2 regions of the Virgibacillus sp. FSP13 genome follow, and region 1 is predicted to be linked to the other one. Evidence: a T-box and tRNA genes for the amino acid it is inferred to sense, from the RefSeq annotation. Region 1 holds a T-box; the other holds one or more tRNA genes.
The links. A T-box is a leader RNA that pairs with one kind of tRNA and senses whether it is charged. The one in region 1 lies ahead of tyrS (tyrosine--tRNA ligase), so its partner is inferred to be a tRNA-Tyr.

Region 1 (15,406 bases):
GATATTAAAGTAAAATAAAACGGGTATCCCGTTACTCTGGATACCCGTTTTATTTTTATGCATAACGAATTAAAAAGTACTTCTTCTTCCCTCTTCGAATAATCGTAAACTTATCCTCAATCCTGTCATCGGAAGTTATGGTGTACTGTAAATCCTGATTACGTTCACCATTGATATAAATCGCACCATTCTTGATGTCTTCTCTAGCCTGGCGCTTGGACGGAGAAATGGATGCATTCACAAGCAAGTCAATTAATCCAATTTCCTCTTTTCCTAGTTCATATGTTGGAACGTCTTTAAATCCTTGCTCAATATCATCTGCAGACAATTGCTTGACATCACCACTGAATAACGAAGCAGATATTTTTTGTGCCTGGTCAAGCGCTTCTTGACTATGAACCATTCGGGTAACTTCCTCTGCCAATCGCTTTTGTGCCAGCCGTTTTTCCGGATGATTTTCTACTTCTTCCTGCAATTGATCCATTTCGTCTTGTTCCAAAAACGTAAAGTAATGCAAAAACTTGATAACATCGCGATCATCTGTATTGATCCAGAACTGGTAAAATTCATATGGAGTCGTCTTTTCCGGATCCAACCAAATAGCCCCGCCAGCAGTTTTGCCGAATTTCGTGCCGTCTGCTTTGGTAATAAGTGGAACTGTCAATCCGTAAACTTTAATTTCCTCATCTGGTTGCGCATTTGTCCGGCGAATTAATTCCATCCCAGCAGTAATATTGCCCCATTGATCACTACCACCAATCTGCAATGTACAATTTTCTTGTTCATACAATTTGAGGAAATCAAGCGATTGTAAAATCATATAACTGAATTCGGTAAAGGAAATACCTTGCTCGATTCGTGCTGAAACCGATTCTTTTGCAAGCATGTAATTAATCCCAAAATGCTTACCGGCATCACGCAAAAAGTCGATAATCGTCATGCTTGCTAACCAATCATGATTATTGCGAGCAACCGCAGCATTCTCCCCATGATCAAAATCAAGTATGTGTGCTAACTGCTGTTTGATTTTCTCACTAAATCCTTTGACAACAGCCGCATCATTTAACGAACGTTCAGTTGATCGACCACTCGGATCCCCAATCATTCCCGTTCCACCGCCAATCAAAGCGATTGGTTTATGTCCAGCTTTTTGAAATCGTTTCAGCATTAATACAGGAACTAAATGACCAATATGCAAGCTATCGGCAGTTGGATCAAAACCAGCATACAATGTAACCTGATTATCTTGTAAATATTTTTCCAAACCATCATTATCAGTTGTTTGATGAACCAATCCACGATGTTTGAGATCTTGTAAAATGTTCATTCACTTCACACTCCATTATCGATAATTTGTTAGAAAACTCGGCATTTACCTCGTCTAAACCGGGGACCGAAGTGTTATACTTATACTTTAATCGTATAAAATTTCAATCTTTCATACGGCAAAATAAAAAACCCCATCCCATAAGGTAAAGGGACGAGATTTTATTCGCGGTACCACCCTTGTTGCATAAATATGCCACTCTGGGGTTGATAACGATGATCACACCGTTTTCTTTGGTAGACAACAGTTAGGATTTGTCTATCATGAAAAGAAAAAGCTCCAGACTGTAATTCGTTTGCAAATATATACCAGCTTTCACCTACCGCTGGCTCTCTTAAACAGGGAAATGCAAAACTACTTCGATCCTTCAAAGCCAATTTTATATAAGATTATTATTATTAATTTTTACCATACATTCACATAAAATGCAACAGTAAAATCCTTTAAGCTGCATAATAACTTAAAATCAATTTCATTTCCTATACTACAGAAATCGCACTTATGCTATAATATAGTATGGAATTTTAGGAGGTTTTTATCTTGAACGTTAAACAAATGCTTCATAAATATTTCCGAAAGTTTAAAAATATATGGGAAACTGGGAAGATCCAGCGTTCCTCCCGTATTACCTATGATGTTTCCTGGAATATTATCCTATTTTTTATTATTGTTGGTGCAGTTGGTCTTTTCTTTGCCTGTGGTGTGGGGGCAGGCTATTTTGCTTCCCTGGTAAAAGATGAACCAATCAGAAGTTACGCCAGTATGGAAAAATCTATTTATAATTATGAAGAAACGTCGAAACTGTATTTTGCCGAAAATAAATACATAGGAAATATTCGATCTGATTTACATAGAGAAGAGGTTGCCCTAAAAAATGTATCTGATAATTTAATACACGCTGTCATTGCAACAGAGGACGAAAGTTTCAGAGAACATAAGGGCATTGTACCCAAGGCAATCGTTCGCGCCATTGTTCAAGAAGCAACAAACGCTGATGTGAAAACGGGCGGCAGTACATTAACACAGCAACTAATCAAAAACCAAATATTGACAAATGAAGTCTCCTTTGAACGAAAAGCAAAGGAAATACTATTGTCATTGCGATTAGAACAATTCTTTGAGAAAGATCAAATTCTAGAAGCCTACTTAAATATCATTCCTTATGGCCGTGATGCATCCGGACGAAACATTGCTGGGATCCAGACAGCCGCTAAGGGGATATTTGATGTTGATGCGAAAGATCTAAATTTGCCACAAGGAGCATATTTAGCGGGGTTACCTCAAAGCCCTTCCTATTATACACCATTTCTTAATAATGGTGGATTAAAAGATAAAGCTGATTTACAACCTGGAATAAATCGAATGAAATCTGTCTTAGAACGGATGTATGACGAAGAATACATTACCAAAAAAGAATACATCAAGGCACTTAAATACGATATCACAGCAGATTTCAAGGAGGCTACCGATTCTTCGCTCGAAAAATACCCATATTTAACTTTTGAAATAGAAAAACGGGCAGTAGAAATCCTTACCAAACAATTAGCTAAGGATGATGGATACACATTAGATGATTTAGAAAATGATAAGGATTTAAAAGAGGAATATAGAATTCTTGCAGATCGTGAATTACGACAAAATGGCTATGAAATACACTCAACAATCGATAAGGAAACGTATGATGCGTTCCAGAAAATCGCAAAAAACTATAAGGGGTATGGCCCAGACCGTCCTGAAACGATCGAAAATGAAAAAGGTGAAAAGGAAGAAATAATGGAACCTGTCCAAACAGGTGGTATTTTAATAGAAAACAAAACCGGAAAAATACTTAGCTTTGTTGGCGGACGTGGTTACTCTGATAATAGCCAACTAAACTATGCGACAGATGCGGAACGACCCAATGGTAGTACAATGAAGCCAATACTTGTATATGGACCCGCAATGGAGGCAGGTGTAGTTCAGCCAGGAACACCTATTTTAGATTATAAGACGACGTTTGCTGGCGGCTATACTCCTGGAAACTACGCTGGTGGTTATCATGGCCTTGTGTCTGCACGTCAAGCATTGGCACAATCCTATAACATCCCTGCAGTTAACGTATATAGTAGAATTATCAATAATGACCCTGTATCACACTATTTGGAAAAAATGGGTATTACTACGTTGACAGAGGGGGATCATTACAACCGTTCTTTAGCACTTGGCCAGCCAAAATATGGATTGACTGTTGAGGAAAATGTGAATGCGTTTGCTACCATTGGTAATAATGGTAATTTTGTCGATGCCTATATGATCGATAAAATAGAGACAAGAGATGGCGATGTGATTTATGAACATAAAAGTGAACCTGCTGAAGTTTTTACACCACAAACCAATTATTTAACTCTTGACATGATGCGCGACGTTATTCGTAGTGGTACAGGAGGATATCTCAATTCCCAATTACGAAATCCTGGTGTAGACTGGGCTGGTAAAACCGGAACATCCCAAGACTGGAAGGATACATGGTTTGTCGCCACAAATCCGAACGTAACATTTGGTACATGGATGGGATACGATACCCCAAAAAGTCTCAGATGTGGTGGATGTTCGTTGAGCTATAGTAACCGCAACATAAACTTATGGGCAAAGCTTATTAACAAAGCTACTGAACTTAACCCTGATTTAATAGCGCCAGCGAACAACTTTAAACGTCCAGATGGCATTGTTTCCCGCAGCTACTGTGCTATTTCCGGGATGTTGCCATCAGACTTGTGTCAAAAGGCAGGATTAATTAGATCTGATTTATTTAACGCAAAATATGTCCCTACCAAAACAGATGATAGTCTTATAGGTAGTGGGAGTTTAGTGAAGGTTAATGGAAAAACAGTAGCTGCCGGTCCAAAAACACCAAAAGAGTTTACAACTGGAAGTGGTCTCGCATTTAATCCTGCGTTTTTAAAACGAAATGGTTATGATAGGTATAGTGATTTATCTGTTTTATTCCCTCGCACAAATCGGGATCTGTGGGAGAAAATAAGTACAACAAGTTCAGGAGTGAGTGGCAGCACAATTAACAATGATGGCAAACAACCTGGAGCGCCAGCATCGGTTTCAAATTCCGGAAACAAAATAACGTGGGCAAAATCAAGTAGTGCCGATGTCGTTGGTTACCGGATCTATCAAGCAGCGAAATCTGGCGGAGCATTCTCACTTGTTGGGAGCACAACATCCACTGGGTATTCGGTTCCAAACAACGGTGCAGTGTATATTGTCAAAGCAGTTGATTATTTTGGTTTAGAATCTGCTGTTTCAAATGAAGTTGAAGTTGGAAACGTTTCTGATCCTAGCAAAGAAACTACCAAAGATAAACAGAATAACGAAGAGCCAAAGGAGAATGATGCAAGTACTGATAATACGGAAAACACAGATGATGGTGCTAGTAAAGAAAACGGTGAAGGCACCACAGATAATTCAGAAGATACTGCTGATAATTCCGAAGAAGAAGATAGTTAAACAAAAGAAGGGATGATCCCCTTCTTTTTTTGTTAAATTTTCGCCCAAAGTTTTCAGCCTTTTACTAAAAATCTATATTATAATCCTGTATAATGAAGTTATATCGTATTGTTAATCAACTAATAGGTGGTGAATAAATGAACCATACGAAAACCTATCATACTATAACACGTGACACAACGCATGGACCCGTTATCATTGAAGGTCCATTATCATCAACCGAACTAAAAAACTATCATTTTCATGAGGATTTAACAGCTTTTCGTCCTGCCCCTAAACAGTTTGAGGCTATTTTAGGGATTGCAGACTTTCCGGAAGGTCGACTTATTGTTGCCAGGACAAACGATACTATTATCGGTTACGTCACATATTTACATCCGGATCCACTAGAGAGGTGGTCCGAATTTAAAATGGACGACCTTATTGAATTAGGTGCTATCGAAGTTATTCCGAAATATCGAAGTGCAAAGATCGCCTCCGGTTTATTACAGGTCTCCATGATGGATGACTATATGGAAAATTATATTATAATATCAACTGAGTATTACTGGCATTGGGATTTAAATGGTACAAAACTAAGTGTCTGGGACTATCGTAAAGTGATGGAAAAAATGATGGCTGCCGGCGGTCTATCCCCTGCTCCAACGGACGATCCCGAGATTATTTCCCATCCCGCCAACTGCCTAATGGTGCGGATTGGTAAGCACGTGCCAGATGACTCAATTAACCAATTTGATACATTACGATTTTTACAAAGACACCATTATCGAAATATGAGGGAGGGATTGTAATGCTTGTAGAAAAAATAATGAAAACGGATGTTCAGACATTACCGCCAACTGCAACAATTGCCGAGGCATTGCAACTTTTACAAAAACATCACATCCGACATATCCCAATTATCGGTGCAAAAAACCAAGTAATAGGGATTGTTTCTGATCGCGATGTTCGTGATGCTAGTCCATCTATTTTTAGTAAAAACTCACACCCACATGAGTTAAAAAATGAAATTCAAACGATTATGAGTCAACCAGTTATAACTGTTCACCCGCTTGATTTTGTTGAAGAAATTGCTAGCATTTTTTATGAAGAGGAGTTTGCTTGTCTTCCTGTTGTTAGTAACAACAAATTAATCGGCATTGTTACGGAAAAGGATATGCTCCATACATTAATACAATTAACTGGAACAAATGTACAAAGCTCACATATCGAAGTTAAGGCACCACACAAACCTGGAATATTACCTGAAGTGACAGCAATATTTGGAAAACGCAAAACAAACATAACATCCGTACTTGTCTATCCCTATAAGGATGATCCGAACTATAAAATATTAGTTTTTCGTATTCAGACCATGAATCCGTTACCAGTAATTCAAGATTTGCGCGATGCTGGTTATGAACTGATATGGCCGAACGATCAGCTGGGGACACAATCATGACATGCGAGTCCTCGTTTGTTTTTTCTGATGCTTATTTAAATTATCACTTTCATTCGGATCATCCTTTTAACCAAAAACGAGTGGTATTAACAAAAGAACTACTAGAAGAAGCGAACACACTTAATCAAAACGATATAATCAAGCCACGAAAAGCAACAGATCAGGAACTGGCACTGTTTCATGACAAAGCATTTATTCAAGCTGTTAAAAAGGCCAGTGTTGGAAAACTAACCGAAGATGAAGGTCTGGAATTTGGGCTTGGCACCGAGGATACACCAATGTTTATTAATATGCATGAGGCATCCAGTTCCCTTGTCGGTGGCACGTTAAATGCTGTTGATGCCGTACTAGAAGGCAGATCCCTTCATGCACTTAACTTAGGTGGTGGGCTTCATCACGGATTCAAACGAAAGGCATCTGGATTTTGTATTTATAATGACGGTGCAGTTGCAATGAAGTACATTCGACAAAAATATGATGCAAAAGTTTTATACGTTGATACAGATGCACATCACGGAGATGGTGTACAATGGGCATTTTATGAAGATCCAAACGTTTGCACACTCTCCATCCATGAAACAGGACGATATCTTTTCCCTGGCACCGGTAATGTGAATGAACGCGGCATAAAAGAAGGACATGGATATACCTTTAACATACCTATCGATGCCTTCACAGAGGATGACTCTTTTTTACAAGTCTATGAATCCGCTTTCAGAGAAATCTGCAACTACTTTAAACCAGATGTGATCGTGACACAGAATGGTGCGGATGCCCATGTATATGATCCATTGACACATCTTTGTGGGACAATGGCTATTTATGACAAAATACCAATGTTGGCACATGAATTGGCCCACGAGTACTGTGGTGGAAAATGGATTGCGTTAGGCGGTGGTGGCTATGATATTTGGCGTGTTGTCCCACGAGCATGGGCACAGATTTGGAATATCATGAAAACAGGTGAGCCACAAACAGGCAACATTCCAACTTCATGGCTATCCAAATGGCAATCGCAAGCACCAGTAACACTTCCAAAAGCCTGGCATGACAGCAATAATATTGTACCGGAAATACCAAGAAAAGCGGAAATCACGGAAAAAAATGCTAAATTCCTACTTAGCGCGATGAAATATACGAGAAATCAACAGAACCATGGATAAATACAAACGGGAGATGACTAATTCATGTCATCTCCCGTTTGCTCTGTAGCATCGTTTTCCAATATTACAATTTCGACGCGTCTGTTTTTGCTCCAATTTTTTTCGGAATCATTAGGTGCAATTGGCCTTGTATCGCCATAGCCTATAAAAGAAAACCGTGATTCATCGAAATCATTTTGTTTAATTAAGTATCGAATAACACTACTTGCTCTAGCGCCAGATAATTCCCAATTCGATGGATAGCGGAAATTAGAAATAGGACGACTATCTGTATGTCCTTCTACTTTAACATGGTTAGGAATCTTTTTTAATAGCGTCCCGATTTTATTTAAAAAAGGCTTACCAGAATCAAGAATGGCTGCTTCACCGGTATCAAATAGAATACGCTCCTGCAACACCAGAACAACACCACGTTCTGTTCTGCTTGCTGATACGACATTATTCAGCTTATTTTTGTCTAAATATTCCTCAACATCTTTCATTAAGTTGCTCAGCGAATCCTCTTTATGAGAACCTTCTTCATCCCGATCATTTTTATTTTCTAACTGTGTCGGATTCTCAAATTCATTCGAATTCTTACCACTTTCCTGATCACTCGTGTTTTCAGTTGGATTTTCCATTGGTACAGGTGATGGGTAAAAGTCAAAAATCATCCGGTTACGAAAAGACTCAGAAATAGCATCAAATTTAGCGGCATCAATCTGTGACATGGAGAATAGTAGAATAAAAAAGACAAGGATTAGGGTAACCATATCTGAATAAGTTACCATCCATTTCGGTGCACCATTCTTCCTGCTTTTCTTTATTTGTCTACGCTTCATGAACGCTCTCCTCCATGAACGCAGATTCATCTTGTTGTTCATCTATTTGTTTAGATTCGCTAGGAAGAAAGGCACTAAGCTTTTCTTCTAAGATCCTTGGATTTTGTCCGGATTGAACACCAATAATTCCCTCGATAATAATTTGTTTTATAAAAACTTCTTCTTCTGTTTTACCTTCTAATTTACTTGCCATTGGGATAAATACTAAATTGGCAAGTATTGTTCCGTAAAGCGTTGTAAGTAATGCTACAGCCATAGAAGGTCCTAATGTAGCCGGATCCTGCAGGTTATTCAGCATTAAAACTAACCCGACTAGTGTCCCGATCATTCCCCAAGCAGGTGCATATTCACCAGCTTTTTCGATGATTGCTCGTCCTTTATAGTGACGTTCTTCCATTGCAGTAATTTCAGCATTCATAATATCATTAATAACTTCTGGCTCAATCCCATCAACGGCAAGCAATACACCTTTTTTAATAAACGGATTATCTACTTCATCAAGTTCATTTTCCAATGCCAGTATTCCTTCCCGTCTTGCCCGTTCCGATAATCGCACAAAGAGCTTGATTAATTCTGGAAGTTGTTGATTATTTTGACGAAATGCTTCTTTCAATACTTTCCTCGCTAATTTCATTTGTGTCATTTTAAAATTGATCATTAACGAGGCAATTAATCCACCAATTACAATGAAAATAGAAGAAACATCAAGAAATGTAATTGCTCCTTGACTCCCGCCTTTTGTCAAAATAGCGAGCATAATCATTATAAACCCTAACGTAATGCCAATTGGAGTTAATATATCTCTTTTTCTCATACTCTATCTCCCCAAATCCAGATGAATAAGTCAGTTCTACTTACTCTTTATATCGGCATTATTTTTGTTTTGTTGAGCCTCTTTCGATAATTCGATGTGGTAAAACAACTTTTTTCTCGTTTACTTCTTCTTTGTTCATATATTTTGTCAATAATCGCATTGCAACGGCTCCAATATCATACATTGGTTGTACGATAGTTGATAACGTTGGACGTACCATTGTCGCAAGTCTTGTATTATCAAAGCCAAAAACTTCAAGGTCCTCTGGTACATGATAGCCCTTATCCTGTGCACCATGGATAACACCTAATGCCATTTCATCGGAAGCCACAAAGATAGCGGTTGGCTGTTCAGAAAGTGCCAAAAGCTGCTCTATAGCTTCTAAACCTGAATCATAGGAATAATCACCTTGCACCATATAATTTTCATTGAACTCAATTCCAGATTCCTTCAGCGCTCTTCTGAAGCCTTCATATTTTTGCTGATTAATGTTTGTACCATCTTGACCGGAAACAAAAGCAGGGTGTGTATTACCTTGCTCAATTAAAAACTTTGTTGCTTCAAAAGCAGCAACTTCATAATCAATATTTACAGATGGTATTGTCTCCGTTTCGTCATATGTTGCTGCTAAGACAACCGGAACAGATGACGTTTTAAATTGATTGACATGTTCTTCCGTAATATTACCACCCATAAACAAAATACCATCAACCTGTTTTTCAAGCATTGTATTAATCAACTGCAATTCCTTATCTTTGTTTTGGTCAGAATTGCTTAAAATGATGTTGTACTTATACATGGTTGCAATGTCTTCAATTCCTCTAGCCAATTCAGCAAAGAAAATACTTGATATATCCGGAATTATTGCTCCCACTGTCGTTGTTTTCTTGCTTGCCAGCCCACGAGCAACAGCGTTCGGACGATACCCTAACCGTTCAATTGTTGCCAATACTTTTTTTCGTGTTACTGGTTTTACATTTGGATTTCCATTGACAACTCGTGATACGGTTGCCATGGAAACATTCGCTTCTCTTGCCACATCGTATATTGTTATGTTCATTTGTTCATTTCCTCCTAAGATTAAACGTGATACGCTCACATGTTATATATATCATACTCTACCACAAAATGATGGTTTAAAAAATAAAAAGGCTGATCAAAGATATGATCAGCCTCAAATTACTAGGCATGGGTCGAAGTTGTTTTATATTTTTCCAACTCATTCATAAACGTTTCAAACATCGGTATATCCATCTGTTGCGCCGAATCTGATAGTGCTACAGCAGGATCAGGGTGTACTTCTGCCATTACCCCGTCCGCTCCAATAGCCAAAGCAGCTTTTGCTGTCGGCAGTAACAGATCCCTGCGACCTGTTGAGTGTGTCACATCTACCATAACAGGCAAGTGTGTTTCTTGTTTCAAAATTGGCACCGCCGAAATGTCAAGAGTATTTCGTGTAGCCTTCTCATACGTTCGTATTCCACGTTCACAAAGGATAATATTTCCATTACCACGAGAAATAATATATTCTGCGGCATTAATAAATTCAGATATCGTTGCTGACATACCACGTTTCAATAATACCGGTTTATCGACATCACCGGCAGCCTTTAATAATTCAAAGTTTTGCATATTACGAGCACCGATTTGAATAACATCAACATAATCAACAGCCGCTTCGATATGTGCAGGATTAACGATTTCACTTACAACAGCTAAATCATATTCGTCCGCCACCCGTTTTAAAATCTGCAATCCTTCAATACCTAGTCCTTGGAAATCGTATGGGGACGTTCGCGGTTTAAAAGCACCACCACGCAATAATTTAACCCCTCGTTTTTTTACCGCTTCAGCTACATGTGCAACTTGCTCATAACTTTCCACGGCACAAGGACCGAAAACAAAATGGCTTTGCCCATCACCAATCTTCTCCCCTTTAATATCGATCACGGTATCATCCGGTTTCTTTTTTCTTGAAACGAGCAATGCCTTACGATGATCATCCTCTTGTAATTCCAGACTTGCCTTAAAAATCTCCTTAAAAATATGCTCTACTGTAGAATTTTCAAATGGGCCTTCATTATGATCGACAAGATGGTTCAGCATATCCCGCTCACGTACCGGATCAAATCGTTTCATGCTCTGCTTATTCTTTATATCACCAATTTGCTGCACTAGTTCTGCACGCTGATTAATAAGTTCTAACAACTTAAGGTTTACATTGTCCATCTGAATACGTAATTGTTCCATTTCATTCATATCGTCTGTCGCCCCCTAAATTTAGTGTGGTAGAGTGTTGAAAATTTAATAATTAGAGACCATTATAGCTAAAAATTTTTTCTTTGTCATTAAAAAGTTTATAATAATAACTATATTCTTTCTTGAAAGGGATTTTTTATTATGGAAGAACGCATTTTTGCACTCGATATTGGCACTCGATATTGGCACGCGATCAGTAACCGGAATTATACTAGAAAAACAAAATGAAAGATTTACCCTTATTGATTATTATACCAAAGAACATATGCATCGATCCATGCGTGATGGTCAAATACATAATGTTGTTGCGGTAGCAGAAGTAATTAAAGACGTAAAAGAAGCGTTAGAGCTAACACATGGTGAATTAACATCGGTTTGTGTCGCTGCTGCCGGCAGAGCACTCAAAACAGTTCAGGCGACAGCACAAATAGATTTAAATCAACAACCAATTGTTGAAATGGATACGATCAAACATTTAGAACTAAGTGCTGTGCAAGCCGCACAAATAAACTTGGCATCACATGAAAATAACACTGATTCTATAAACTATTATTGTGTTGGTTATTCCGTGCTTCATTATGTACTTGATGGAGAAACAATTGGCTCACTGATTGATCAAAATGGTCAGCAAGCAACAGTTGAAATTATTGCAACCTTTTTACCAAAAGTCGTGGTTGAATCACTTTTGGCCGCATTAGTTCGAGCAGATCTGGAAATGGAAGCTTTGACATTGGAACCTATTGCGGCAATTCATGTGCTTATACCAGAATCAATGCGGCGACTTAATGTAGCATTAGTTGACATTGGTGCAGGTACAAGCGATATTGCCATAACCGACAAAAGTACAATTGTCGCCTATGGAATGGTTCCAATTGCCGGTGATGAAATAACAGAGGCAATTAGTGATACATATCTATTAGACTTTCCTAAGGCAGAACAGACAAAGCGTTCAATCGTAAACAACGGGGAAGATACCGTTGAAGATATATTAGGATTTGATACACAAATCACCTATGACACATTAGTAAACGATATTGCCTCAGGAGTAGAAAAACTAGCAAATGGTATTACAGAAAAAATAATTCAATTAAATTCAAAATCGCCAAAAGCTGTCATGCTTGTAGGTGGTGGAAGCCTAACACCAGGAATAACACAAGCATTGGCAACTAAATTACAATTGCCAGCGAATCGAGTTGCTGTAAGGGGAATTGATGCAATCCCTAACATAACAAAAGCAGATAATCTACCTCTTGGGCCAGATTATGTAACCCCCATTGGTATCGCAATTGCTGCTAAGCAAAACCCAGTCCATTATGTTAGTGTAGACGTTAACAACAGGACCATTCGCATGTTTGAAATGAAACAATTAACGGTTGGCGATTGTTTTATCCAAGCTGGTATTGAAATAAATAAATGGTATGGCAAGCCTGGTATCGCATCCATTGTTACTGTAAATGGCAAGGAAATCACACTGCCTGGTGAATATGGAAATGCCCCGTTAATCCAGTTAAATGACAGTCCCTCAAGTGTTGATAGCTATGTTGCAAATGGAGATAAAATAACAATCAAAAAAGGGCAAGATGGGAAAAATCCACACGTTTCGTTAGCAGAACTAATAGGAGAAACTTCGGCATTAACCATATATTATAATAGTGTAGCATATCCATTAAAAACAACTTTTTACGTCAATAAAGAACGAAAAGAAAAAGACTATATCTTAAATGACAAAGATCAAGTTGTATTACATCAACCACGAACGGTTCAAGATTTTATTGAAACGTTACGTTCTGAAGAGCGTTATGCTATTAGTCCATTTTATGTATTTGTGAACGGTCAGAAAGTAATGATGAAAAGCAATGAAACACAGCTATTTGTAAACCATAAACAGGCTAATTTAAATCAAGTCTTAAAAGATGGAGATAAGCTATTGATGCAGGCAACACATACACCAACGATTGAAAGCTTACTTGAGCAACTTGACCTGCCTGATAGAGATTCCATTAAAATAACATTTAATGATCAACCAATCGTATTAGAGCAGCAACTCACCCATGTTTACAAAAATCAACAAGAGCTAACCAAAGATTCGTCTCTTAAGCTGGGTGACAAACTGGAAATCACACAACAAGACATTACACCTTATATTTTCCAAGATGTTTTTCGGTATGTTGATATTGATTTATCACTGGCAACAGGAGGTTTTAAACTATACAAAAACCAGCAGCCAACAACATTCCATGAAACGATTAAACATGGAGATGACCTAGCAATTGATTGGAAAACCTCTTAATATCACGAAAAGGCTCAATCAAATGAATTATCATTGATTGAGCCTTTATCTTCATAATATAAAATTATTTCTTTTCTAATTCGCCAGCAGCTTCTTCAATCGCTTCAGCAACCTCTTCTACTGCTTCTAATGCTTCTTCCTCTTTCGTTCTTTGGTCTTGAAACTTGTTTTGTACTTTTTTTGTTAATCCTTGGGTCTTTTCAGATACATTTTTTGTTAATTGTGAAGCGGAATCTACGGCTTTATTTTTATACGTTGACCCTTTTTCATAAGCAATTTCTTTCCAATCACTTGCCCGGTCTCTTAATTGAGAAGCACCTACATTAATTTCTCCTCGCAAATCTTTACCGGCTTTAGGTGCGTATAATAGTGCAACTGACGCACCAACAATACCGCCGATTAATGTTCCAATCATAAAATCTTTGCTGTTAATGCTTTGATCTTGTTGGTCTCCCATCTCAATTCCTCCTCCAAAATCATGATTTATTTTTATTCTTTTTCCATAAATCCATCATAGCCGAACCCCACTTTACCGCCTGTGATGCCTTGTCCTGATTTTGTGAAGCAGAATGACTAATACTAGTTGAGACTTGTCTTAATGATTGATTAAAGTCTTTGACGGTTTCGCCTATTCCTTTTACACCATCAAATAGTCCATTAAGTTTAGAAGATTTTTGAGTTACATCCTCAGCCAACTTGTTCGTTTTATTTAATAACTCTGTTGTTTCTTTTGTCAGTCCTTGCATTTGTTTTTCCATGCCCTCCAACGTATCTGCAACGTTATTCAAAGTACGTCGGGCTGCCACTAAAGTTACTGCCACATATGCTACCAATACAGCAAAAGCTACAGCAGCAATAAACGCGGCAATGGCTAATAAGTATTCCATCTCCATACTCAGCTCCTTCTAAATATATGTATTTTATTATAAACAGTAAAGTTGATTCGTAGTCATAGACAAATTTTCAAACTTCGTAACCAACATTTACTAAATACCCTAATCCACGTAAATGAAACGTTAAAAACAGGGATCACTTCTACTATACAGGTTTATTCCAATAAATTCGACAAATATGTGTGTATTTCCTTGTCCATTTTTAAAAATTTTATGTAACTGCTACGCTTGTATACACATTGACTAAAAAAAGAGCCCTTTAAGAGGTTGTTCAAAAAGTCCGGTAAAAATGACACATCGAATTTCTTCCTCACGTATTAATAGCATACGTTCCGGCACTCAAAGCTACGCCGCCTTGAACTTTCGACGCACAGGACAAGGAAGGCTACGACAGCGATACATCGCACGAAGAAAAAGTGTATTTCTTTTTCGAGGACGTGCTAATGTCGGCGTTGTGGCAAATGTTTCCGGTGGGTCGAGAAATCGCAGACCCAGGACGCCAGCGGTTTTAGTCGACGCGGTCCTTTTTATCCTCCTTTTTTGAACACGCACTTAAACTACAGACTCTTCTAAGTTACGCGTTTTTTAATTTAGTATTATTATACTTTGTTATTTGTTCCTCATAGGCTTGTTGAAATTTCTGAATGTCCCCTGCCCCCATAAAGATTAACACACTATCTGAATGAGCAAGCAATGTTTCTGTATGGGATAGATCTAATATTGCACTATCATCAACTAGCCTTTGCAAATCATGAATCGTAAGTTTTCCACTTTCTTCTCGCGCTGAACCAAAGATGTCACATAAAAATACTTTATCAGCTAAATTCAGACTGTCAGCAAACTCTTGCAAAAATGTCTTTGTTCGTGTAAATGTATGTGGCTGAAAAATAGCGACAATTGATT
Region 2 (15,406 bases), on a different contig from region 1:
TTTTCCATTCGAATATCTATTCATCGTCACGTTTAAGATTTTCTTAATCGCCCTGAAACTACCTCCACCTTCATCTGTTTGAACATAATATTTCACACCAGGTTCATAGGTTGATGTAACAGTAAAATAAGATGTTAATGTTCGATATGGGCTGCGTAAGGTGAAACAGATGACTTTCGGGATTTATCACTTGTAAAACTTGAAATAACCTGGGTCTTCGCCTACTTTTTTGATATGTTGTTATCTTTTGCAATACCTTCAACAACTTCATCAAAAGTTAAAACTTCGCTCATGGTTGTTTCTGCATTCTCAATATCAACGTATCCTTGAAGTTTATTCACATGTTCCATACCGTCTTCTGTCGTATTCTCTTCTGCAAAGACTGGTGAACTCGACACAAGAACAGCACCTACAACTAGCGCCATTCCAACTATTAATTTTGTAGAAACTCATAAAAATCCCTCCAAAAATTAGTAGTTTAGTAGCTCCAAATACATTATACACCATTAAACGTCATAGTTAAATCATTTTTCAAAAAAGTAATTTAATTTATAAAATTTATGGAAATTAAGTTAATTAACTTTCGTAGACTAAAAGTTACGCTTTATTTGGACAGCAGTACTCTCCATTGGCACCTATATTATGTTACCTAACGACTGACAATCATCAGGATAAAGGAGAAACAATTCGACTTGGTTACCAACAAAGCTTTCTTTGACACTTTCAAATCGCTGAAAAAGCCTTTTAAATAAATAGGACGGATAACCCCTGCATTGCACCAGAAAAAACACTGTAAGAACTTCCCCCTACAGTGTTTTTTATAAACAATCAAAACGCGCCTGATCCACCGCCACCTCCACCAACACCAGCTCCTCCGCCTGGAGTGCCGCCGGTTGAGGAGGAGGCAGATACCGTATTGTTCGCCTGATCAAAGTTGTTACTGGCGGATGTTGCTATCAACATGAACAGCAACATATCAGAATTACTGGGACTGGCCGCAAATAGTTGCTCATTTTTCTTCTTGATTCGCCAATCATTCGTCCCAATCCCGTAGATGAAAGCACGTTTCTGGTCATCATCCATTTGCTCATTCCATTCATCAACATCCATTTTCTTGTATTTCTCTTTAAAGTCCTTCCATTGATGACTAATTTCTACGCCTTTCATCGTTTTTGGTCGATATAATATTGCAAATACGATTAACCCAAAGGATAGCAGGCCTGAGAAGATCATCCACATATACAATTCATGGATCCCAAACAATATAGCTGCTGGTACTAAAGGAATGCTTGATAGACCAATCCATACACGCTTTTTTGTCTTTTTCTCAAATAAGTGATAACCCTTAACTTCTTCTTGTACCGCTTCTTTCCATGCTTCATAATCTTTTTGATATTTAGAATGGTTGGTTTCACTTTTGGTGTATGCTTCGAGATCCTTTAGGTGAAATACTTCATTTTGCCCAATCGTATCAAACAACCAATGGATCAAATCACTTTCATGATCGTGGTCCGTATTGCGATGCACAACATGGAATGTATTCTCATCTTCCCGTTTCACATACCCTTTTCGAACCAAATCCATTAGCGCTACCGTCAGTCCTTCTGCCCCTATAATTCCCGAATTCATAAAGGATATTGTCGCGGGTATGCTCATCTCTGCTTTCGGTATGAAGGATACAGTTGGAATTCGTCGCTCGATTTCCATGTCTATTGCGTGTTTCTTCCGCCATGCAGAAAAGCAGATGATAAGGAAATAAAACGCAAAGATGCCAACAATATATGGAGCCAGATTTTCTAAAAAGCTTTTCCGCTCCTCAAAGGCAGCCTGTTTTTCTTGCAGCTCTGTTTTTGCCTGCAAGATCTCATCCCGCATCGGTTTTTCTTTTGTCATTGTTGCACTTGGAAAAAGCGCTGCATCATAGGCAACATGAATATTGCCGTTTGATCCTGCTGGCACCTCCCCCATCACAAAATGCACAACGCCATTCTCTTTTGTTTTTGCTGTCCCAAACGCCTCTTCATCGCCAAATGCAATCACATCATCTGTTGATTTCGGCGGGTGAACGTATACATCGAACTGCCCATAATCCGATTCATTGCCTTCATCAAAAAATGGCCAACTAAATTGCCCCACATCGGAATAGAGCTGGACGCCATTTTTGATCGTATAACTTACGTCGATGGTAATCCGGTCATCCTTCCCCTTGCGATAAATTTTATATTCATTTTCGTCCTGTTCTACTTTTAAATTTTCTCCATCCTCCGTCGCCTTCACGTTAATAATTTGTGTATCCTCTTTAGGAATCAATGTCCTTGTTATACCATTAAACTCACCATCAAAGGTGTACGTTTGCTTTTCGGTCACATCTACCGTTCCATCCTCCTGTAAAAATGCATCAATTTTCATATGTTCAATGGAATATTCCATTGCATGTGTTGTTAGTGGAAAAATTGTAATCGAAGCAACTAATAGAATAAGTGCGAGTAATTTTTTCATGGCGAAACCCCTTTCCATTCATTTATACGTAAAGGGATGTGAATAAGTTTCATGGCGTTGGGTCGTTAGCCTGTTGTTTTTGTACACGGATCAATCATTATTTATGCTACGATAGCCATAAGTTATTAGAACAGAATCGGGATAAATTCGTATACATTATTTTTCATTTTGAGGCCAATAGTTACATTGTCGATGAATATAATTTGCGTAAGATGTGAAATCTGTTTTTAGCCATGTGAAATGTATTACTTCCCAGGACAGGGTTGCAAACAGAAAATTGAGGAGGATTGATAGAATGAGAAAATTATTCTTTCTTCTGACTTTACTAAGTCTAGTGGCCTGTGATATAAACTCTGACACTTCTGAAGTAGTCATCGATTGGGTTGATTTTGTAAACATTGATGGTGAACAATATCAGAGTCTTCATACGGTGAAAATTGCGGACAGCCGTTTCATTGGTGCTGAAATCGGGCAAGTGGATTTTCAAGTTGATGAAAATATTTCCAATCCAAGCTATAAGCCTAAGGATGGGGATGCAGCATTTTTGAAAAAGGGAACAAAATTATATCAGGTAAAAGATATGCCAAACCTTCTTGCTGTACGTGATGAGCATGAGATTAACGGGTACAAAATCTATCAGAATGAGGACTCGAAAGCTAACTGGAATTATCAACATATGAACAAAGACACCATCGAGAAGATCGAAATTTACGAAGGCTATACCAATCCAAAACCGCTTCATGCTATATCAGGAGAAAAAGAAATAGACAGATTGATTCAGTTGCTTGATGAAGGAAAAACAAGCAATGACTTTACCCCGGACATATCAGAAGGAGATCCTGTCATGTACCATATGGTATTCTACCACGATAAACCAATTAGCTATCAATTTACATTACAATTTGATGGGGATGTGTGGTTCTGGAGTCCGGATCATTTACAAATTGTTCCCGATGAGATTGGAGATATTATACTTGCCCCGTAGAGTGCATGACCTACCCGGCTTCGTGCACGGCTTCCTCTGGTATGTGCACGATCTGCTTGGCTTCGTGAACGTCTTTCCTCGGACCGTGCGCGACTTTCCTCCATTCATACACGACCTGCCCAAGGAAAAGCTCTCCTCTCAATTGTGGAAAATAGCAGGAGGAATCCAATTAATCAGAAAGCGGGAAGTAGCAGGATTATTTGATGCTATATAATCCCGCCAATTCTTTTTATACAAATGAAGTGTAAAATAGTTAAATATGAGTACATGAAGAAAAGGGAATTCAATCACTCCATTCATTCTTCTTCAATATATGCCGCTAACGTCGCAGCTGTAAACTGCCCCGCAATACCGCCTTTCCCAAGAAAATAGGAAACTATTTCACCTTCAGTTAACCCCAGTTCCTTCAAGCCCCTTGCGATCATCGATAAATAGGCTGCTGATGGTTTGTTAACTATTGTGTGATCCATCGGTGTGTTCGCTGTAAATGTAAACATTGGAAATCCATCTTCCTCGCCAAGATAGACAATTGATCCATACCAGCCGTCCGTTACCATTTGTTTACCCATTCGAATCACCTGCTGCAAATCGACCTGCAAGCCTGGCTGATTATTTTCTTGTGCGACGACTTCTGAGAATTGTTCGGATGTAATCAAATATTTCCTTGCCAACGTTCGTTCCTTTTCAACCGGGATATCCCCAATAAAAGCAACCCCACCATCGCCCCATTTGCTACGTTCTTTGGCAAAATACAGTGGATATGGCAATTCCGCCTTTGCACTTCTTTTTGGTGCAGTTTTATCCGTACATCCCCATTCCTTCGTTGATGAACCATTTGGGGTATCACCAAAAATATAGCAAAGAAAGCGGTCCTCACAAATATTCGAACCATAGCTCACATACCAAACATCCATTAATAGCTCCTCCTCTCATGGAATCGTTTTGTAGATTCTATTCAAAGCCGATTTTGTTACCATTATATCGTACACCAAAGATGCGATTCCAGTTATATAAGAAGACTTCATTGACTACTCTGTTTCTTCCATATAGTATGAAAAATAAAAAGGAGTATTTTTCATGAAACGCATTATTCTACTATTAATTCCAGTACTTTTCATTATTGTTGCTGGATGCAGTGACGATTCCTCATCCGCAAGTTCGGCTGAAAATGAAAGTGTTGATTCACAATCCTTAGAAAGTGATAGTTCAGCTTGGGAGAATAACGATGATCGTGACAAAGATGATTCAACTACGGATACTAGTCAAGCTGAGGAAGATAATAACGAGCCTGATTCTACTAGTCAATCCACATCTACAGAAAACAATACGAATGATAGTTCAGTAGATAATGATACAAATGATCAAAATGCAGAAACAACTTCAAATTCCCAAACCACCGAAACGAATGATATACATATCTCATCCGGAAGTTCTGCTATTAAATACCTAAAACAGCAATTGGAAATGGACAATGACGATATCGTATTCGATGATATGGGTGGAACGTTAGAGCAAGATGATAAAGGATCTTACTATACGGTAAAACTTGTTTCAAAGTCGATGGTGGAAGATGGGGGCTCAGGAACAGCGGGAATATATAAGGTTTATCAGGATGGGAGCTATCAGTCAAAATATTAATCCAGACCAGTAATATCGAAAATTTTTTCATAAGCGAGTTATCATCCCAATTTCTAGAATCCAAAGGTGCTGATAACTCGCTAATGATTTGCAAGAACAATATCCACCCCACCTCCCCTTCGCATCCTTTGCCTTCCCACCCCACAACCTTTACAATGATCATTGTGAAAGGAGTCTATCAATGAACACAAACTATGACCTACCTGAAAATATAAATGAACTTTTACAAGCAACAAAACGAAATGATGATACATTGCAAAACCTCATTCGCCAAGGCGGCTATGTCCCACCACATATCGATCTAGTCATCGATGCCATTACCGCTTTAAGCATGGGCAAAAATATTTTATTAAAAGGACCGACTGGCGCTGGGAAGACGAAATTTGCAGAAACGCTGTCTAATTTATTCCAGCAGCCGATGTTCAATGTCAATTGTTCCGTGGATCTCGACGCGGAAAGCTTGATGGGTTTTAAAACGTTAGCATATGAAGATCAAAAGCAAGTGATTGAATTTGTCCCGGGACCCGTAACGAATGCCATGAACCATGGAACGTTTTTATATATTGATGAAATAAATATGGCCAAACCGGAGACATTGCCACTTATTAATGGGGTGCTGGACTACCGAAGAACGGTTACCAATCCGTTTACGAATGAAATCATGACAGCAGAAGCAGGTTTTAATGTGATTGCGGCGATTAACGAAGGCTATGTTGGTACCGTTCCACTGAATGAGGCGTTGAAAAATCGCTTCATCGTTATTGATGTTCCATATTTGGAAGGGGAACAGCTCAAACAGTTGATCCAAACGAACACAAGGCTAACAAATAAAACGACCATTGATCTTTTTGCCAAATTGTCCGCTGATCTCATTCAAGCTGTATATCAGGGAAAACTGTCCGAAGATGCCGCATCGATCCGGGCATTGCTTGATGCTTGTGATTTAAGTACGGTAATTCCCGCGAAACGCGCTGTTATTCGGGCAATCGCAGATAAACTAGAGGAAGAGCGCGAACGAGAATTTGTGAACAATATAGCAGACACCCTATTTTAGTGCGTGTTCAAAAAGGAGGATAAAAAGGACCGAGAAGTTCGAGGCAGCGTAGCTTTGAGTACCGGAACGGGCTTCCATAGGATGTGGTGACTTCTGCGTTGCCCACAGGACGTGGGCGGTTTTAGCAGAAGTTCCTTAGCCCGTGAGGAACGGAAAAGCAAGCTAACGAAGAAATTCGATGTGTCATTTTTACCCGACTTTTTGAACAACCTATTTTAGAAAGGAGCATGCTGGATGAAGGGTAACCGGTGGATTGATACAAACATCGATACGAATCTTTTTCTGCAACTACAAGACCTAACTACAGTGTTATCCGGAAACGCTGATTTAGCTTTTGAATACACGTACGGATCGTCTATCGATATCATCGATCATAAAGTGACAGGCAGTAAGATTTGGGATATGGATAAACTTGAAATTAAGGAACCCGGCTATAAAACGGATGTCTTTTTGCGAACGATCGGGACATTAAATCAAACGCATATTCCGTCCATGAAAACATATTTGGAAGATATGGGCGAATCCAAGTTGCCTAAATTCGGGATCCAACTTGTAACGTTACTGGAAGATATTCGGTTGGAGGAAATTATCAAACGGGTCAGACCAGGGACAAAACGGGATTTTTCCATCCGTACCAACTATCTAAAACACTATTTTACAACGCAATTAGCCACAAACGTAACAAAAAGCTATGCACTGGATGAACTATTTTGCCTGATCTACCTATTATTGCAAACCGATCAACCTGACCCTGATTTTCCTCAGGCAAATAACGTACAGCTTGAACATTTAGAAAGACTCAAGCCATTACTTTACGCCAGTTATGAAGCAAAAAAGTCAGCAGATATCGTACAGATTGCACAACAAATCGTATCTTCACTAACAGAGCAGTATAAGGACATGATGAACGATTATTTTACGTTTCCCATTTCCCATATCGAGTCCTACACAAGGAATACGTTATTTGATGAATTAACCCGGACCGATGAACTGGCAAACAATGACATAGAAGAAGTAGATGAAGAAAACAGCGAGTATTTTGATCAGCCTTTTTCCACTTGGCACCGAGAAAATCAAAATAGTGATCGGAAACAAAACTTTCTCCAATTTGAACTAGATGTTGGTACGAAAACAAACATCCGTGGTGGTGGCGCACGAGAAACCGAGGACGCGGATCAAGCAATGGGTAGCGTTCAAGGCACTTCTGGAAAAAGTAAACGGAACGACTATTCCGATCTAGAATCGCTGGAAAAACAGGAGGAGAAGCAAGGAAAGGAAGCAAGCGGAGGCGAAAATATTTATGGTGTGGAAAATAAACATGCTGTCGCAATCGAAAAAAATGCAGAAATGCCGTCCGAAGCTGATATGGAGTTATATCGGCAATACGTCCGTGAGATCGAGCCATTCAAACGGAAGCTTGCAGCAACCATTGAAAAAACAATCGAACACAAAAAGAATGCACCACGAAAAGATTTAGTCAATGGAAGACTATCAAAAAAATTATTACCGCTTGTCATCGATGAGAACCCCCGCGTATTTTATAAAAAAAGCCAGGAGTCAAGTGACATTGATGCGGTATTCACTTTACTTGTCGACTGTTCCGCCTCGATGCACAATAAAATGGATGAAACCAAACGAGGAATTGTATTATTTCACGAAGTATTAAATCAATTAAAAATCCCCCACTCCATCATCGGATTTTGGGAAGATGCCAATGAGGTAAAGGAAAACTATCAGCCGAATTATTTTCACCGGATCCATTCCTATATCGATTCTTTTTATCAAAACGACGGAGCCAACATCATGCAACTGGAGCCGGAGGAAGATAATCGGGACGGCTTTAGCATCCGCGTCATCACAAAAGAGTTAGTAGCCAGAAGAGAAAAGAACAAGTTCCTGCTCGTCTTTTCCGATGGTGAACCAGCAGCTTCAGGATATGATCAAAATGGGATTATCGATACGAATGTTGCGGTGGCTGAGGCGCGTAAAAAAGGGATTGACGTCATCGGCATGTTTTTGGCAGATGGCGAGATTGATGAACATGAGGATGCAACGATGAAGAACATATATGGGAAAGAACGTCTAATGGTCCCAAGTGTCGCTGAGCTGCCTGAGCAGTTTGCACCGTTGTTGAAGCGCTTGTTGATGAAGGTGATTTAGGTGTGGTGTCGGTTACTCAAGATATTTAAACCGAATACAAAGAAACAGCCCTACACAAGATGGTAGGGCTGTATAATGAATACGTATATAATTTTAAACCCCATCCTCAAGACTAAGCACGAAACTCAATCATTTTGCAAAATTAACCCATCACCCATTTTAACGATATGATCAGCATAAACAAGCATTTCCTCATCATGGGTAACCATTAGGGAAGTAATGTTAAGTGTTTTCGTTAATTCCTGAATTAGCAACATAACATCTTTAGACTTTTTTGAATCCAAACTTGCAGTAGGTTCGTCTGCAAAAAGAACTTTAGGTTTATGAATAATTGCCCGAGCAATTGCAACCCTCTGTTTTTCCCCACCAGACAATGAAGGTGGATAAGCATTTTTTCGATGTTCCATTTCAACAAAACCTAGAATTTTATCAATTTCTTTATTTTGATCATGTTTCGTTAATTTGGATTCCGAAACATTCAGCATTAACTTAAGTTGTTCTTCTACTGTCAGAAAAGGAACAAGATGTGCAAACTGGAAGACAAACCCAAATTTACTTGCCCTTATTTTCCGAATCTGCTCTTGGTTCATATCACTTACATTTTTTCCTTCAAATATAACCCGACCATTTGATGCGGGTTGAAGTCCTGCAGCAATGGTTAACAATGTGCTTTTACCAGATCCTGATGCACCTACTAATGCTGTTATCCCCCCTTTTTCAAGGGTAAGATTGATTCCTTTTAGTATTTCTTCCTTCACTTCACCATTAGTGAACGCCTTTTTCACTTCGTCTATTGTAAAAAATTCCATGTTAAACCTCTCCTTGTTGTATTGCTTGTAATGGTTCAACTTTTTTCGTTTGTAATCCCGAGAGTGTAGCTCCGATAAATCCAATAATTAAAAAGACAACCGACAATTGTGTTGTTGTTTCAAAAGTTAAACTAAAAGGCATCCCTTCAGGTGCAATCATATTAAATCCTTGACTGAGTGCAACAGATAAACCAAGTGCTATTACGGTAATAAATAGCATTTGTGTCCACATCATTTTGAATAAGGCACTAGTTTTCAATCCAATTGCTTTTAATATGCCGTACAATCCAATTTTCTGGACGTTCATCATATAGAAAAAAATTGCAAACAACATTCCACTAATCACAACTAAAAACCAGACAATCATATTAAGGGACATTTGCTCCGCACTATAACTTGGTATCGTATTGAGAAATTCCTTCTTGGAAAATGACTGTAATCCAGCCACTTCTGATGCCTTATCCTTTCCAGGTGCAAAAATCAATTGCATTTTATCTGTTCCATAAATTTCTTTGTAATCCTTTTTACTAATATAGGCAACTGGGGCATGGCTGAACTTCTTTTGGTCAACAAAACCTTTTACAGTAAATTCACCACCAAATTGATTGTTTGTTAAAATATCTCCAACTTTTAAACCTTTATCCTTCATTGAACGATCTAATATCACTTCCCCGGCACTGACATCCTTAAATAGCTTTGAATCGGTTGAAGTGACAAATGAGACACTATGTTGCTTGCCATTCTCATCATTCAAAAAGCCCATTTGAATCGACAGTGCTACAGCATCATTCCGTTTATTTAACAATTTTTCTTGGGTACTGCTATCGATTCTCGACAGATTATAGGTTTCGTCTGCATCTGTATCCATATAAAATTCCCCGTCTGGTAAATCTTTAATTAATGCAGCATTATCTTGGGATAATCCATTCGCCAAACCCGAAATAATAAACGTTAATAGGCTAATTAAAAAAACAATTGAACCTAAAATTAAAAATCTTATTTTATTCTTTTTCATTTCCTTCCACGCAAGGTTCATCTTCAATTCCTCCAATATCTGATCTACAATCCTAGTCTATAACTCTTATATGAACAGAAAATGAACAGGTAATTACATTTTCACACATACCCTTAACAATGTCTGAACCGTACTTCATTAATTCATCTAAAAAACAAGACTACGATGTTGAAACTTAACCAAAATAATGCCTGCGAATATTTATTGTAATATTCTAATATCTATGTTATTCTTTGATATGGGAGGGGATTTTCAAAATGATTACAATCCGTCAAATCTGAACGCTCTAATCATTATCTTTTTCAAAAAGTACACAGTAAAAAGATAATGAGGGAGAGAGAATCTATATGAAATTCAAAAATTTAATAAACAAATTCAATGGAATACAAAAAGAGGTTAACTTTTCTGGAACTGTATATGCAAAAGTGAAGGATTCCGTTTTCACGAAAAGTTATGGCTATTCGAATCGTGCTGAGAAGATTACCAACCAAGAAAATACAAGATACGGGATTGCATCTGGGTGCAAGATTTTTACAGCAATTGCTATTTGTCAGCTTGTTGAACAGGGAAAGCTTTCATTTGGTACAAGATTAAAAGATTGTCTTGCTGTAGACTTTCCTTATTTTGATGAAAACATCACCATTTACCATTTGCTTAGCCATACATCAGGTATACCGGATTATTTTGATGAGGAAGAAATGGATGATTATGAAGAGCTATGGCTGCAAAAACCGATGTATCAGATGAGAAACTTACATGATTTTCTACCATTCTTCCAAAACAAAAAGATGAAATCGCCAGCGGGGACGTGCTTTCATTATAATAACGCCGGATACATTGTCCTTGGATTAATTGTTGAACAAGTGACTGGCGACAATTTTAGTGATTACGTAGAACAGTTCATCTTTAAGAAAGCCTACATGAATGATTCTGGCTATTTTGAAATGGACTCCCTACCTGAAAGAGTTGCTCAAGGTTATGTCGAACAACCTGATGGCGGATACAAAACAAATATATACTCCATCCCCGCAAAAGGTGGATCGGATGGAGGTGCTTATGTAACGGCAAAAGATATGGTTACGTGCTGGGAAAGCTTATTCAATTATAAACTTTTGAATAAAGAAATGACTGACAAACTGTTGGCTCCAAAATCCCATGTTGAAGGAGATATTTTTTATGGATATGGGCTATACATGCAAATGGATCAAGATCACGTTGTAAAGTATATATTAATGGGTTATGATCCAGGAGTTAACTTTCGTGCCGTATTTTATCCGGAAACATCGTTGCATATTGTGGTCTGTTCAAACAAATCAGATGGTGCATATGAGGTTATAACGGAAATACAGGAAATGTTAAAATAATGAATAGGGAGCTGTTGTTGGCTCCCTATTCATTCGTATCAAATTAAGTTAGTGTTGTCTAAATATGATAATTTATCAACGTAACGTCCTTACGTTCTACATTTTGTTCGAATATGGTGTGTAACCTTGTTTTTCAAAAAAGGCTCCGCAGTAATACTTGCATTCGTGCTTGAAGTTCTATTTTTTGCTTCTAACTCAATTTTTCCAACTTCCAACCAAGACCGAGCTATTCCTTTTCCATGATAATTTTTATGATCATAAAGTCTATTGAGATGGTCACCATGTGTTAGGTTACTAAATCCAGCAATCATTTTGTTTATTTTAGTAACGTACGTGATATTCTGGTTAAGTTATCCCTCTAAATTTCTACTTTATAGCGCTTTTCTTCCTTAGGAACCCACTGTGACTTTGAAATAAAGTTTAATACGTGCTGATATGCTGAATTTTTTCAATTCAGCAAGCAGGCCATTTTGTTGAATAAACGTAATAATCAATTAAAAGTTGTTAGGGGGAACTGTGAAAATGACGCAAATTCATAAACGTATAAAAGTTAACATTACGCCAACGGAATCGAAAACAGATGAACCTATTTCTTTTCAAATCTATACCACCGAACCATCACGGCAAATTGTTATTAAAGCTTCTACTAAAGACGACCGTCAAGAGACATTTACTTCTGAAGCAACATATATATCTGATAAAAACGGTCTTATTGATTTAAATATACACTCACCGATAGAAGGTAACTACAAAGGCATTGATGTACTAGGATTATTCTGGTCAATGCAGTCTAAGAAAGATCGAATGTTTATCAAACACAGTCCGGATCCGTTAGTGATTAATATTGAAGTTTATGATAATGGCGAATTATTAGCTTCGGAACAAGTTACTCGAACGTTTTATAAAAAAAACATTGTTAAAAAAATATTGAATGATGATGCGATGTTTGGGACATTATTCTATCCCGAAAATGCTCATTCGTTACCTGCTGTTGTTATTGTAGGTGGATCAGATGCAGGAGTACACGAATCTTCTGCTGCCTTGCTCGCAAGTGAGGGATACGTTGTATTAGCCCTAGCCTATTTCGGACGAAAGGGTTTACCGAAAGGGATTGTGAATATTCCGCTTGAGTATGTAGACCATGCATTTCAATATTTAAAGGGCTTATCACAGGTTGATCAAAAACGCTATGGCATCATCGGCTTCTCCCGAGGATCCGAACTCGCGTTACTATATGCTAGTCTTTTTCCTAACATAAATTCGGTAATTGCTGTTGCCCCGAGTGCAGTTGTTTTTCCCGGGCTTATCAATATGCAGCCAGTGGACAAACCAGCATGGACATATAAAAATGCACCCCTTCCCTATCTTCGGGCCCAGCGCACAAAACGAGATACATTTTCCTTTTTTAAACATTGGATTCTTGGAAAACCTTATTCGGGTTTGGATGTGATAAACCATAATATACAAGATGAACAACAATTAAAGGAAACAGCAATATCTATTGAAAATATTAAGGCACCAATGATGTTTTTTGCTGGTGAGGATGACCATGTCCAACCTGCCGTATTTTTCACGAAACGGATGGAGAGATGTCTACAAAATCACGAGTATAAAAGCAAGCATAAGTTCATCTATTATGAAAATGCTGGACACTTTTCTCCATTTCCGGGTAACCTTCCCAACCTCCCTCAGATCACAGGTAACTCGCAATTTCATATGAGAATGATTTTTGGAGGAACAAAAGAAGATAATGCGATAGCAGCGAACGATTCATGGAAACAAACAGTTCAATTTTTAAACGAGACATTAAAAGACCCAACTTAATAAGATAATTTACACAGCTAACACTTGCTTGCAATTAACAAGTAGCAAATCCAGATAATTTAATCCTAAGCATACGGGTCCGATTGTGGAATTTTACATCCGTAAGTGTTCATCATTTTTCAAAACAAATTCTTTTAATTTAACGTAAATTATGGGGCTACGAGATATTTTTGATCAAACTTTATTTCTTTATTTCAAAGCTACACCCACGCATTTAATTGAACCTTTAAATAGTCTTGTATTCACTGAATGAACAGTATTAATCATCTCTTCAGCTATCTCGGCACCCCTTATTAGATTGGTATTTATTTATTATTTCAATTGCGGCTTTTGCTTCCCCAACTAAACTACTTTTTGATGTCAGCTTCTTCGTAAACATGATTACTCTGAATAAGATAAACCGCTAATTTCGTTTCGATATACAACCTTTACGAACATTTAATGCAAAAAAACGACGTTCATACGGATTAATTCCGTATGAACGTCGTCAGATCAGCTCTTATGATACCAGTGGCCGGGGTCGAACCGGCACTCCCGAAGGAACACGATTTTGAGTCGTGCGCGTCTGCCAATTCCGCCACACTGGCATGTGTCTGGAGGCGGCAACCGGATTTGAACCGGTGATAAAGGTTTTGCAGACCTCTGCCTTACCACTTGGCTATGCCGCCGAAAAGTAGTAATGGAGCGGAAGACGGGATTCGAACCCGCGACCCCCACCTTGGCAAGGTGGTGTTCTACCACTGAACTACTTCCGCATAAATGGCTGGGCTACCAGGATTCGAACCTGGGAATGACGGGATCAAAACCCGCTGCCTTACCGCTTGGCTATAGCCCAAACTTTTTAAACAAATACTAAATAATGGGGCGACCGGTGGGGATCGAACCCACGCGTGCCGGAGCCACAATCCGGTGCGTTAACCACTTCGCCACGACCGCCATGATATAATGGCAGGGGTAGTAGGAATCGAACCCACATCAAAGGTTTTGGAGACCTTCGTTTTACCATTAAACTATACCCCTACTTAAGTTGAAAAAATAAGATGGTGGAGGGGGGCAGATTCGAACTGCCGAACCCAGAGGGAGCGGATTTACAGTCCGCCGCGTTTAGCCACTTCGCTACCCCTCCATATTATTGGAATAAAAATGGTGGCTCCGGACGGAATCGAACCGCCGACACACGGATTTTCAGTCCGTTGCTCTACCGACTGAGCTACAGAGCCTTTATGTATTAAATTATTAAGTGGCGGTCTGGACGGGACTCGAACCCGCGACCTCCTGCGTGACAGGCAGGCATTCTAACCAGCTGAACTACCAGACCATGAAATTTTAATTTTGGTTGCGGGGGCAGGATTTGAACCTACGACCTTTGGGTTATGAGCCCAACGAGCTACCAGACTGCTCCACCCCGCGATATGAATAAAAACACTATTTTATTAATGGTGGAGGATGCAGGGCTCGAACCTGCGACCCCCTGCTTGTAAGGCAGGTGCTCTCCCAGCTGAGCTAATCCTCCGACGCACAGGATATGCTAATGCATGTGTTGGCGATTGTTGTCGCGAATTTAACATGCTTTCCCTACTATCCATTAAATTTAGTGGTGACCCGTACGGGACTCGAACCCGTGTTACCGCCGTGAAAGGGCGGTGTCTTAACCACTTGACCAACGGGCCAGTTTATTTAAAAAGTGGCGGAGAGCGAGGGATTCGAACCCTCGAGGCCGCGATAGCGGCCTACACGATTTCCAATCGTGCTCCTTCGGCCACTCGGACAGCTCTCCATGGCTCCACAGGTAGGATTCGAACCTACGACCGATCGGTTAACAGCCGATAGCTCTACCACTGAGCTACTGTGGAATAATCCAATGTGGAATGAAACTTGCCTGGCGACGTCCTACTCTTGCAGGGGCAATGCCCCAACTACCATCGGCGCTGGAGAGCTTAACTGCTGTGTTCGGCATGGGAACAGGTGTGACCTCTCCGCTATTGCTACCAGACCTTCATGTTATTGTTTATAGGACGTAAATAAGTTTAACATAAGTTTCTTAAACCATCAATCCAA

Region 2: it encodes a tRNA-Tyr, which carries the amino acid that the T-box ahead of tyrS (tyrosine--tRNA ligase) is inferred to sense. The anticodon was not compared.

What each region holds. Positions count from the first base shown of each region.
Region 1 is NZ_JBSVKG010000033.1:21,753-37,158, reverse strand. It holds gene tyrS (tyrosine--tRNA ligase) at 56-1,327, opposite strand; T-box leader at 1,474-1,707, opposite strand; gene ACW2QC_RS18645 (transglycosylase domain-containing protein) at 1,868-4,822, shown strand; gene ACW2QC_RS18640 (GNAT family N-acetyltransferase) at 4,960-5,613, shown strand; gene ACW2QC_RS18635 (acetoin utilization AcuB family protein) at 5,613-6,263, shown strand; gene ACW2QC_RS18630 (acetoin utilization protein AcuC) at 6,260-7,426, shown strand; gene motS (flagellar motor protein MotS) at 7,444-8,247, opposite strand; gene motP (flagellar motor protein MotP) at 8,237-9,061, opposite strand; gene ccpA (catabolite control protein A) at 9,120-10,121, opposite strand; gene ACW2QC_RS18610 (bifunctional 3-deoxy-7-phosphoheptulonate synthase/chorismate mutase) at 10,244-11,320, opposite strand; gene ACW2QC_RS18605 (cell division protein FtsA) at 11,478-13,610, shown strand; gene ACW2QC_RS18600 (YtxH domain-containing protein) at 13,675-14,067, opposite strand; gene ACW2QC_RS18595 (DUF948 domain-containing protein) at 14,087-14,497, opposite strand; gene murC (UDP-N-acetylmuramate--L-alanine ligase) at 15,078-15,406, opposite strand, start outside.
Region 2 is NZ_JBSVKG010000036.1:7,969-23,374, forward strand. It holds gene ACW2QC_RS19005 (hypothetical protein) at 222-398, opposite strand; gene ACW2QC_RS19010 (DUF2207 domain-containing protein) at 829-2,499, opposite strand; gene ACW2QC_RS19015 (hypothetical protein) at 2,795-3,484, shown strand; gene ACW2QC_RS19020 (hypothetical protein) at 3,781-4,398, opposite strand; gene ACW2QC_RS19025 (hypothetical protein) at 4,562-5,122, shown strand; gene ACW2QC_RS19030 (ATP-binding protein) at 5,304-6,176, shown strand; gene ACW2QC_RS19035 (vWA domain-containing protein) at 6,411-8,336, shown strand; gene ACW2QC_RS19040 (ABC transporter ATP-binding protein) at 8,462-9,145, opposite strand; gene ACW2QC_RS19045 (ABC transporter permease) at 9,147-10,181, opposite strand; gene ACW2QC_RS19050 (serine hydrolase domain-containing protein) at 10,508-11,524, shown strand; gene ACW2QC_RS19055 (GNAT family N-acetyltransferase) at 11,614-11,862, opposite strand; gene ACW2QC_RS19060 (acyl-CoA thioester hydrolase/BAAT C-terminal domain-containing protein) at 12,047-13,348, shown strand; tRNA gene ACW2QC_RS19065 (tRNA-Leu) at 13,854-13,935, opposite strand; tRNA gene ACW2QC_RS19070 (tRNA-Cys) at 13,943-14,016, opposite strand; tRNA gene ACW2QC_RS19075 (tRNA-Gly) at 14,029-14,103, opposite strand; tRNA gene ACW2QC_RS19080 (tRNA-Gln) at 14,109-14,183, opposite strand; tRNA gene ACW2QC_RS19085 (tRNA-His) at 14,209-14,284, opposite strand; tRNA gene ACW2QC_RS19090 (tRNA-Trp) at 14,295-14,368, opposite strand; tRNA gene ACW2QC_RS19095 (tRNA-Tyr) at 14,390-14,474, opposite strand; tRNA gene ACW2QC_RS19100 (tRNA-Phe) at 14,493-14,568, opposite strand; tRNA gene ACW2QC_RS19105 (tRNA-Asp) at 14,590-14,666, opposite strand; tRNA gene ACW2QC_RS19110 (tRNA-Met) at 14,682-14,758, opposite strand; tRNA gene ACW2QC_RS19115 (tRNA-Val) at 14,786-14,861, opposite strand; tRNA gene ACW2QC_RS19120 (tRNA-Glu) at 14,944-15,018, opposite strand; tRNA gene ACW2QC_RS19125 (tRNA-Ser) at 15,034-15,125, opposite strand; tRNA gene ACW2QC_RS19130 (tRNA-Asn) at 15,127-15,201, opposite strand; rRNA gene rrf (5S ribosomal RNA) at 15,226-15,341, opposite strand.